2 regions of the Streptomyces sp. NPDC017991 genome follow, and region 1 is predicted to be linked to the other one. Evidence: riboswitches for the same ligand, from Rfam matches in the RefSeq annotation. Region 1 holds a riboswitch; the other holds the start of a gene.
The links. A riboswitch is a leader RNA that binds a small molecule or an ion and turns the genes downstream of it on or off. The one in region 1 is predicted to bind cobalamin.
Positions count from the first base shown of each region.

Region 1 (4,741 bases):
TGATCCCCCGGCTGGCCGCCGCGTACGGGGAACCGGAGCTGCTGAAGTTCCACTTCGACGACGTCGGGTCCGCCGCGGGCCGCGCCGCCGGTCTCGCCGATCCCACGGCCCGCGTCGGGACCCGCGACGAGGTACTGACCGTCAACGACTACCTGTCCGTGTACGTCCTCGAAGCGACCCTGCACCACCTCGACCTGATCTCCCGGCTGACCTCGACCACCCAGCCGCCCGCCGAGACCCTGGCGGCAGCTCGCGCGTCGCTGGAGAAGATCGCCGGGACCCCGTTCCCTGCCTCGTTCTCCGACAAGGCCGCGCTGCTGATCGGCACCGGCCGGCGGACACCTACCGACGCGGAGGAGGCCGCGCTCGGCACCCTCGCCGAGCGGCTCCCGCTCGTACTGGGCTGAGCGGCAGGCTCCTGAGCTGCGAGTACTCGCCATACGGTCACCCCTCGCTGGATCACACCCCGCTGATCCCCCCAGGGCGGCGCCCTTCTAGGGTGCCGCCATGGACTCGCAGCACTACCTCTCAGAACTGTTCTCCCTGGACGGCCGGGTCGCCCTGGTGACCGGTGGCAGCTCCGGCATCGGGCGGGGCATCGCCGAGGCGCTGGCCCGCGCCGGGGCGAGCGTCGTCGTCGTGGCGCGCAAGGAAGCGGAACTGGCCGCGACGGTCGAGGAGTTGCGTGCGCTCGGCTGCCGTGCGGCCTGGGTCGGCGCGGACCTCGGTACACGTGAAGGCGTGCGCGATGCCGCCGAGCAGGCGGTCGAGGCCTTCGGCGAGCCCGACATCCTCGTCAACTGCGCCGGGATCAACCTCCGGCCGCCGATGAGCGAGCTCAGCGACGAGGTCTGGGACACCACCATGGCCCTGAACCTGGACGCGCCCTTCCTGCTGGGCCGGCGTTTCGGCCCGGCCATGGCCGAACGGGGCTACGGGCGGATCATCCACATCACCTCCCAGCAGGCCCACCGCGCCTTCGTCCAGAGCGGTGCCTACGGCGTCTCCAAGGGGGCGCTGGAGTCACTGGCCCGCTCGCAGGCGGAGGCCTGGTCGCCGTACGGAGTCACCGTCAACACACTGGTGCCCGGCTTCGTGATGACCCCGCTGAACCGGCGTCTGTCGTCCGACCCGGAGAAGGTGACGGCCCTGGCGGCGCGCACGATGGTCGGCCGCAACGGCCTCGCGGAGGACTTCGCGGGCGCGGCGGTCTTCCTGGCGAGCGCCGCCTCCGCGTACGTCACCGGGCAGTCGGTCTTCGTCGACGGCGGCTTCTCCGTGCACTGAAAAGTTTTCCACGACCGGGCTGTGCCCCGTAGGGTGGCCGGTGCAGCTGGTTCGCCCCGTCCGCCAGGCGGGTGCGTCGCAAGAGGGAACCCGGTGGGAATCCGGGACTGCCCCGCAGCGGTGAGTGGGAACGACCGCCGTCACACGCACTGGGCCCGGCCGGGTCTGGGAAGCGACGGCCAGTAGGTGTCCTCCGCAGGGAGGACGTGCCCGCGAGTCCGAAGACCTGCCAACTGCCCGTGCGCGAACCATTCGTGTGCGGAGATCCCGGTGACCTCGTGGGCGGGTCGGCGTACATGATCCGGCGGAAGGCCGTGCCTCGTGCACGGCTCGGATTCCGTCCGGTCGGTCACCCCTTCGCGTTCGCGTCCCGTCCCGGGATCCCAGGGAGATATCTCGCGAAGGAGATTTCCGTGACAGCGCAGTCCGCAGCCGCGGCGGCACGGGCCACCGTGTACGGCTACCCCCGCCAGGGACAGAACCGGGAACTGAAGAAGGCGATCGAGGGCTACTGGAAGGGCCGGGTCGACGCCGACACCCTCCGGGCCACCGCCGCCGACCTGCGCCGGGTCAACTGGCGGCAACTGGCCGAGGCCGGCATCCACGAGGTTCCCACCGGTGACTTCTCGTACTACGACCACGTGCTGGACACCTGTGTCATGGTCGGCGCGATCCCCGGACGCCACCGCGCCGCCGTCGAGGCCGACGCGCTCGACGGCTACTTCGCGATGGCGCGCGGCACCCAGGACGTGGCGCCGCTGGAGATGACGAAGTGGTTCGACACCAACTACCACTATCTGGTGCCCGAGTTGGGCCCGGGCACCGTCTTCACCGCCGACTCCCGCAAGCAGGTGGCGGAGCTGAAGGAAGCTCTCGCGCTCGGGCTCACCGCACGTCCCGTCCTCGTCGGACCCGTCACGTACCTGCTGCTCGCCAAGCCCGCGCCGGGTGTGGCCCCGGACTTCGACCCGCTCACCCTCATCGACCGGCTGCTGCCCGTGTACGCCGAGATCGTCGCAGATCTTCGCGCCGCGGGGGCCGAGTGGGTCCAGCTCGACGAGCCCGCCCTGGTGCAGGACCGCACACCCGCCGAACTGAACACGGCCACCCGTGTCTACCGCGACCTCGGCGCCCTGACCGACCGCCCGAAGCTGCTGGTCGCGTCCTACTTCGACCGGCTCGGCGACGCCCTGCCGGTGCTGGCCAAGGCCCCGGTGGAGGGTCTGGCGCTGGACTTCACCGAGGCGGCCGGCGCCAACCTGGACGCGCTCGCCGCCGTGGGCGGGCTGCCCGGCAAGCGTCTGATCGCCGGAGTGGTCGACGGCCGCAACATCTGGGTCAACGACCTGGAGAAGTCCCTCGCCACGCTCGGCACCCTGCTCGGGCTGGCCGACCGGGTCGACGTGGCCGCCTCCTGCTCCCTCCTCCACGTCCCCCTCGACGCCACCGCCGAACGCGACATCGAGCCGCAGATCCGCCGCTGGCTCGCCTTCGCCCGGCAGAAGACCACCGAGATCGCCACCCTCGCCAAGGGCCTCGCGGGCGGCGCCGGCACGATCGCCGTGGAACTCGCCGCCAACCGGGCCGACCTGGCCTCTCGCGCCGGGTCCGCGATCACCCGCGACCCCGCCGTACGGGCCCGGGCCGCCGCCGTCACGGACGCCGACGCCCGCCGCTCCCAGCCGTACGCCGAGCGGACCGCGGCCCAGCGCGCCCACCTCGGCCTGCCGCTGCTGCCGACCACCACCATCGGCTCGTTCCCCCAGACCACGGAACTGCGCACCGCGCGGGCCGATCTGCGGGCGGGGCGGATCGACAGCGCCGGGTACGAGGAGCGCATCAGGGCCGAGATCGGCGAGGTGATCTCGTTCCAGGAGAGGACCGGCCTCGATGTGCTCGTGCACGGCGAGCCCGAACGCAACGACATGGTCCAGTACTTCGCCGAACAGCTCACCGGATACCTCGCCACCCAGCACGGCTGGGTCCAGTCCTACGGGACCCGCCATGTCCGCCCGCCGATCCTGGCCGGAGACATCTCCCGTCCCGAGCCCATGACGGTGCGCTGGACGACGTACGCCCAGTCGCTCACCGCCAAGCCGGTCAAGGGCATGCTGACCGGGCCGGTCACCATGCTCGCCTGGTCCTTCGTCCGCGACGACCAGCCCCTCGGTGACACCGCCCGGCAGGTCGCCCTCGCCCTGCGCGACGAGGTGAACGACCTTGAGGCGGCCGGGACTTCGGTCATCCAGGTGGACGAGCCCGCCCTGCGCGAGACGCTGCCGCTGCGATCCGCCGACCGTCCGGCGTACCTCGCGTGGGCCACCGAGGCGTTCCGCCTCAGCACCAGTGGCGTACGCCCGGACACCCAGATCCACACGCACATGTGCTACGCCGAGTTCGGTGACATCGTGCGGGCCATCGACGACCTCGACGCGGATGTCATCAGCCTGGAGGCGGCGCGCTCGCACATGCAGGTCGCCCGGGAGCTGGCCGTACACGGCTATCCGCGCGAGGCCGGGCCCGGTGTGTACGACATCCACTCACCCCGGGTACCGAGCACCGACGAGGCAGCGGCCCTGCTGCGCAAGGGACTTGAGGCCATCCCCGCCGAGCGCCTCTGGGTCAACCCCGACTGCGGCCTGAAGACCCGCGCCTGGCCCGAGACCCGTGCGTCCCTGGAGAACCTGGTCACCGCGGCCCGCACGATCCGCACGGAACTGTCCACGTCCTGACGCGCGCAGCGGGCCGGGAGAGCGGGCACGGGCCCCGCCTCCCGGCCCGTCGGCGGTCTGCCGCGGGCCTCCCCATATCGACCCCGGGGCTGGATACTGGACCGATGCGGTTCGCCGCCTTCATGACCCTGCCCGGGCGCGCCGGAGACCGCACACCGACGGTCACGGGGGTGACTCATGGACGTGGTCAGTACCGCGGAAGTACCGCCGGAGGAGGGGTTCGCCTTCTGGCGTGAGGTGAGCTCGAAGCTCTGGGTGCCCTACGACACGCGCTGCGAGCGGCGGGTGGAGAGAGCGTTCAGGGCGCAAGTCGACATCAGCCAACTCGGTTCGCTGCAGGCGACGTTGATGACCACGATGGTGCACTCGGTGCACCGCACCCCCAAGCTCATCCGCCAGGCGGACCCCGAAGTGCTCAAGCTGGGCTGCATCGTGCGCGGCGGCGGCAGGATCACGCAGGACGGCCGGTGCACGGAGTTCGGAGTCGGGGATCTCCTCCTGTTCGACCCCTCCCGGCCGTACCTCGCCGGATTCGCGCCGGATGTGCCGGGAAGCCAGCAACTGCTGCTCCTGCGCTTCCCCCGTTCACTGCTTCCGCTGCCCCACCGGGACGTGCGACGGCTGAGCGCGGTGCGCATTCCGGGCGGCAAGGGCGTCGGCGCGCTGTCCTCGCACTTCCTGATGCAACTGGCGCGGCGCATGAGGGAACTGTCCCCCTCCGA
Region 1 is NZ_JBIRGP010000001.1:627,796-632,536, forward strand. It holds gene ACH4DZ_RS02660 (maleylpyruvate isomerase N-terminal domain-containing protein) at 1-407, shown strand, start outside; gene ACH4DZ_RS02665 (SDR family NAD(P)-dependent oxidoreductase) at 508-1,287, shown strand; cobalamin riboswitch at 1,318-1,536, shown strand; gene metE (5-methyltetrahydropteroyltriglutamate--homocysteine S-methyltransferase) at 1,701-4,019, shown strand; gene ACH4DZ_RS02675 (helix-turn-helix domain-containing protein) at 4,197-4,741, shown strand, end outside.

Region 2 (4,741 bases), on a different contig from region 1:
CGGTAGCGCTCGTAGAAGTCCGGGTAGCGCATGGGGCGCAGGGTCAGCTCGAAGCCGGGGTCGAGAAGGTTCTTCTCGGTCTTCCCGGTGGTCTCTCCGGCCTTCTCAGGTGCGGTGTTCATTACTGGCAGGCCTCGCAGGACTCGGGGTTCTCAAGGGAGCAGGCGACCGCGTCGGGGTCGGCGGCCTGCTGGACGGGAATGGTCTTCTCGGGCTGCGCCGGGACGGGCGGCTGTGCCTGCCCCTGTGCCTGGCCCTGGGCGGCGCGGGCGATGCGGGTCGCCGGGCGCGAGCGCAGGTAGTACGTCGTCTTCAGGCCCGACTTCCAGGCGTACGCGTACATCGAGGAGAGCTTGCCGATGGTCGGCGTCTCCAGGAACAGGTTCAGCGACTGGGCCTGGTCCAGGAACGGGGTCCGGGCGGCGGCCATGTCGATCAGGCCGCGCTGCGGGATCTCCCACGCCGTGCGGTACAGGTCGCGCACGTCCTGCGGGACCCAGGTGAAGCCCTGCACCGAGCCGTTGGACTCGCGCAGCGCCTCCCGGGTCTGCGCGTCCCACACGCCGAGCTTCTTCAACTCGGCCACCAGGTAGGAGTTGACCTGGAGGAACTCGCCGGACAGCGTCTCGCGCTTGAACAGGTTGGAGACCTGCGGCTCGATGCACTCGTACACGCCCGCGATGGACGCGATGGTGGCGGTCGGTGCGATGGCCAGCAGCAGCGAGTTGCGCATGCCCACCGCGGCGATCCGCTCGCGCAGGGCCGCCCAGCGCTCCGGCCAGTTCAGCTCGACGTCGTAGTGGTCCGGGTGCAGCACGCCCTGGGCCGTACGGGTCTTCTCCCAGGCGGGCAGGGGGCCGTTGCGCTCGGCGAGGTCGGCGGACGCCTCGTACGAGGCGAGCATGATCCGCTCGGCGATCCGGGTGGAGAGGGCGCGCGCCTGCGGGGAGTCGAACGGCAGCCGCAGCTTGAAGAAGACGTCCTGCAGTCCCATGGCGCCGAGGCCCACCGGACGCCACTTGGCGTTGGAGCGGCCGGCCTGCTCGGTCGGGTAGAAGTTGATGTCGACGACCCGGTCGAGGAAGGTGACGGCGGTACGGACGGTCGCGTCCAGGCGCTCCCAGTCGATGTCGCGGGCGTCCGCGTCCACGAAGGCGCCCAGGTTGACCGAACCGAGGTTGCAGACCGCGGTCTCCCCGTCGTCCGTGACCTCCAGGATCTCGGTGCACAGGTTCGAGGAGTGGACCGTGTGGCCGGGCAGCGCCGTCTGGTTGGCCGTGCGGTTGGCGGCGTCCTTGAAGGTCATCCAGCCGTTGCCGGTCTGCGCGAGGGTGCGCATCATGCGCCCGTACAGATCGCGGGCGGGGATGGTCTTCCTGGCGAGCCCGGCGGCTTCCGCCTCGCGGTACGCGGCCTCGAACTCCCCTCCCCACAGGTCGACCAGCTCGGGCACGTCCGAGGGCGAGAACAGCGACCAGTCGCGGTCCTCGTTCACCCGGCGCATGAACTCGTCCGGGATCCAGTGCGCGAGGTTCAGGTTGTGCGTGCGCCGGGCGTCCTCACCGGTGTTGTCGCGCAGCTCAAGGAACTCCTCGATGTCGGAGTGCCAGGTCTCCAGGTAGACCGCGGCCGCGCCCTTGCGCCGGCCGCCCTGGTTCACCGCGGCGACCGAGGCGTCGAGGGTCTTCAGGAACGGGACGATGCCGTTCGAGTGCCCGTTGGTGCCGCGGATCAGCGAACCGCGCGAACGGATCCGGGAGTACGAGAGCCCGATGCCGCCCGCGTGCTTGGAGAGGCGGGCCACCTGGTGGTAGCGGTCGTAGAGGGAGTCCAGCTCGTCCAGCGGCGAGTCGAGGAGATAGCAGGACGACATCTGCGGATGCCTCGTACCGGAGTTGAAGAGCGTGGGGGAGGAGGGCAGGTAGTCGAGGCGGCTCATCAGCCGGTACAGGGAGGCGACCTCGTCGACGGACCTGGTCGTGTCGTCCTCGGCGAGACCGCTCGCCACGCGCAGCATGAAGTGCTGGGGCGTCTCGATGACGGACCGCGTGATCGGGTGCCGCAGCAGGTACCGGCTGTGCAGGGTGCGCAGGCCGAAGTAGCCGAAGCGGTCGTCGCCCGCCAGGTCGATCAGCGTGTCGAGCCGGGCCGCGTGGAGGCGTACGAACTCGGCTGTGCGGTCGGCGATCAGGCCCTCGCGGTGGCCGACGGCGACCGACTCGGAGAAGGAGCGCACGCCCTGCGAGGCGGCCTCCGCGGCGATACCGACGGTCAGCAGGCGGGCGGCCAGCTTCGAGTAGACCGGGTCCTCAGAGATGAGACCGGCGGCCGACTCCGTGGCCAGCTCACGCAGCTCCGCGGTGTCCGCGGCGGCGGACCGGCCGCGCAGGGCGGCGGCGGCGACCCGGCCGGGGTCGGCGCCGGGGAGGTCGGCGGTGAAGTCGGTCAGGATCCGCAGCAACGCGGTTCCCGGTCCGTCTGCCTCGGCCCTGTCCTGCTGGTCCCGGCTCGCTGTCGCGGAGACCGGATCGGCTGGCGCGATGGTCACGTGGGGCTCTCCCTCGCTCGGCACGGGGCCTCGGCGGGAGAGGGTTCGGGGCACACGGGGGTACGCGCCCTGGGCAGCGGTACGCCGCGTCCACCGGCCCACTCCACGAGGCCCGGACGTCATGCGCCCGGGCCGGTCGGCCTGGGCGCGCTGTCGGCAGGTCCTCGGACTGACTCCCGTACGCGGCCTGCGGGCATGCGGACATCCGATGTCGGACATCTGGGCATGCGGGCATATCACGTACAAGTACACCGTTGCGGGACAGTTCCGGATTCGCACCGGATTCCCCTGCGACGACAGCGAGCATGAGCATACATCTTGTGCCGGGCTCCGGAAGCACCCCCACATGTTGTGTCGTATCGGCTCCGGGCGCTGTGACGGAGGGTGTAGCGACAGGCTCTAGAGGGTCAACTCGTAACTGAGGAGCATGATGTCGTCCAGGTGCGGCACGGGGTTCCAGTCACGGCCCGGGGCGCGGGTGAAGCCGAGGTGCTCGTAGATGCGGTGGGCGCTGTGCATGGTGCGCTGGGTGGACAGCACGATGCCCCCGCAGCCCTCCACGGCCCGCGCGCGGTCGATGCAGGCGCGTACGAGGGCGGTGCCCACGCCGTGGCCCCGGGCCTCCTTGGTGACCGCCAGCATGCGTATCTCGGCCTCGTCCGCGCGTGAGATCTCCGCCATGGGCCCGCCGCGGGGTACGAAGGTCACACCGCCCAGGAGCCGGCCACGAGGCGCGCCTCCGCCCCGAACGGCCGCGCCGGCCGGATCCGCCGCATCGAACGCCTCGACGGCTGCGACCGCTTCCACGGCCACCAGTACGTCGGCCGCGGCGGCACGCTTGGCCACGTTCCGCAGTTCGCCGAGGTACTCGTCGCTCTCCCCGAAGTCGAGCAGCCCGTCCCCGAGATACGCCTGCGCGGTGATGTCCCCCAGTGCCGGGTACTCCTCGGGCTCCGCCCGCCTGATCACGATGTCCATGCCCGGCAGTGTGCCCGAGGAGGCCCACGAGGGCCGCCGGATTTCTCGCGTCGCCGTGTGCGGGGCTTAGCCGGCCGCCGGCCACAGGGGCAGGGTCGAGACGAAGTCCTTCGTGAAGTCGCGCGGGCCCGGGCCGAGGGCCACCCGGCCGGTGAGGCGGACCCGCGCGGTCAGGGCGGGCGACTCGGGATAGTAGATCCGCCCGGCGGCCGAGGGGACGAACACGGTCTGGCCGCGCGTGAGTTCGGCGGCCGACTCCACGACGACCGCCCCCTCCGCGAGCGTCACGAACGACTCGTCGGCGCACACACCGACGGCGAGCGGATCGTGCAGCGGACAGGTGCCGTCCCCGCCGCTGCGACGGTACGCCTCCATGTAGACCCGCAGCAGCCGGGCGGCGAGCGCGGTGCCGGGGCCCGCCGCCTCCAGGGCCGCGAGGTCGGCGGGCCTGAACAGCCAGCGGTGCGAGGCGTCCAGGTCGACCATGGTGAACGGGATTCCGGAGGACAGGACCAGCTCGGCGGCGTCCGGGTCGGCCCACATGTTGAACTCGGCGACCGGTGTGATGTTCCCGGGCACGCGGGCGGCGCCGCCCATGAACACGAACTTCTTCACGCGCCGGGCGAAACCGGGGTCCTCCAGGAGCGCGATCGCCACATTGGTGAGGGGTCCCGTCGCGCACACGGTCAGCTCGCCCTCGTACTCCCGGGAGAGCCGCAGCAGCGTCTGCGCGGAGGACTCCGTCGGGTGCGCCGCGGTCGAGTCGGGCAGTGTCTCGTCGCCGAGTCCCGCGGGGCCGTGGAAGTCGGCGGCGACGCGGTACGGCAGGCGGGTCAGGGGGCGGCCCGCGCCGCGGTGGACGGGGACGTCCGCGTCGATGCGGAGGGTTCGCGCCAGGGCGCGGGCGTTGAGGTAGGTCTGCTCCGCGGGGAGGTTGCCGCCCACGGAGGTGTAGGCCTTCAGCTCCCACAGGCCTGTGCCGAGCAGGTACTGGAGGGCTACGGCGTCGTCGATGCCGGGGTCGCTGTCGAGGACGATGGGGGCGCGTGGGGTCACCTGTCCACGGTATCGGCCCCTGTCCCCGGGGGCTGCGCCCCCAGACCCCCTTGTCGCGCCTGCGCGCTCGTCCTCAGACGCCGGACGGGCTGGTTTTCCAGCCCGTCCGGCGTCTGAGGACCGGGGGTTCGGGGGCGGAGCCCCCGAGTACACCCCTAG
Region 2 is NZ_JBIRGP010000003.1:731,591-736,331, forward strand. It holds gene ACH4DZ_RS11755 (ribonucleotide-diphosphate reductase subunit beta) at 1-122, opposite strand, end outside; gene ACH4DZ_RS11760 (ribonucleoside-diphosphate reductase subunit alpha) at 122-2,548, opposite strand; cobalamin riboswitch at 2,686-2,907, opposite strand; gene ACH4DZ_RS11765 (GNAT family N-acetyltransferase) at 2,948-3,526, opposite strand; gene ACH4DZ_RS11770 (nucleoside hydrolase) at 3,593-4,582, opposite strand; gene mctP (monocarboxylate uptake permease MctP) at 4,738-4,741, opposite strand, start outside.
Region 2: another riboswitch for cobalamin. It lies ahead of ACH4DZ_RS11760 (ribonucleoside-diphosphate reductase subunit alpha); the one in region 1 lies ahead of metE (5-methyltetrahydropteroyltriglutamate--homocysteine S-methyltransferase).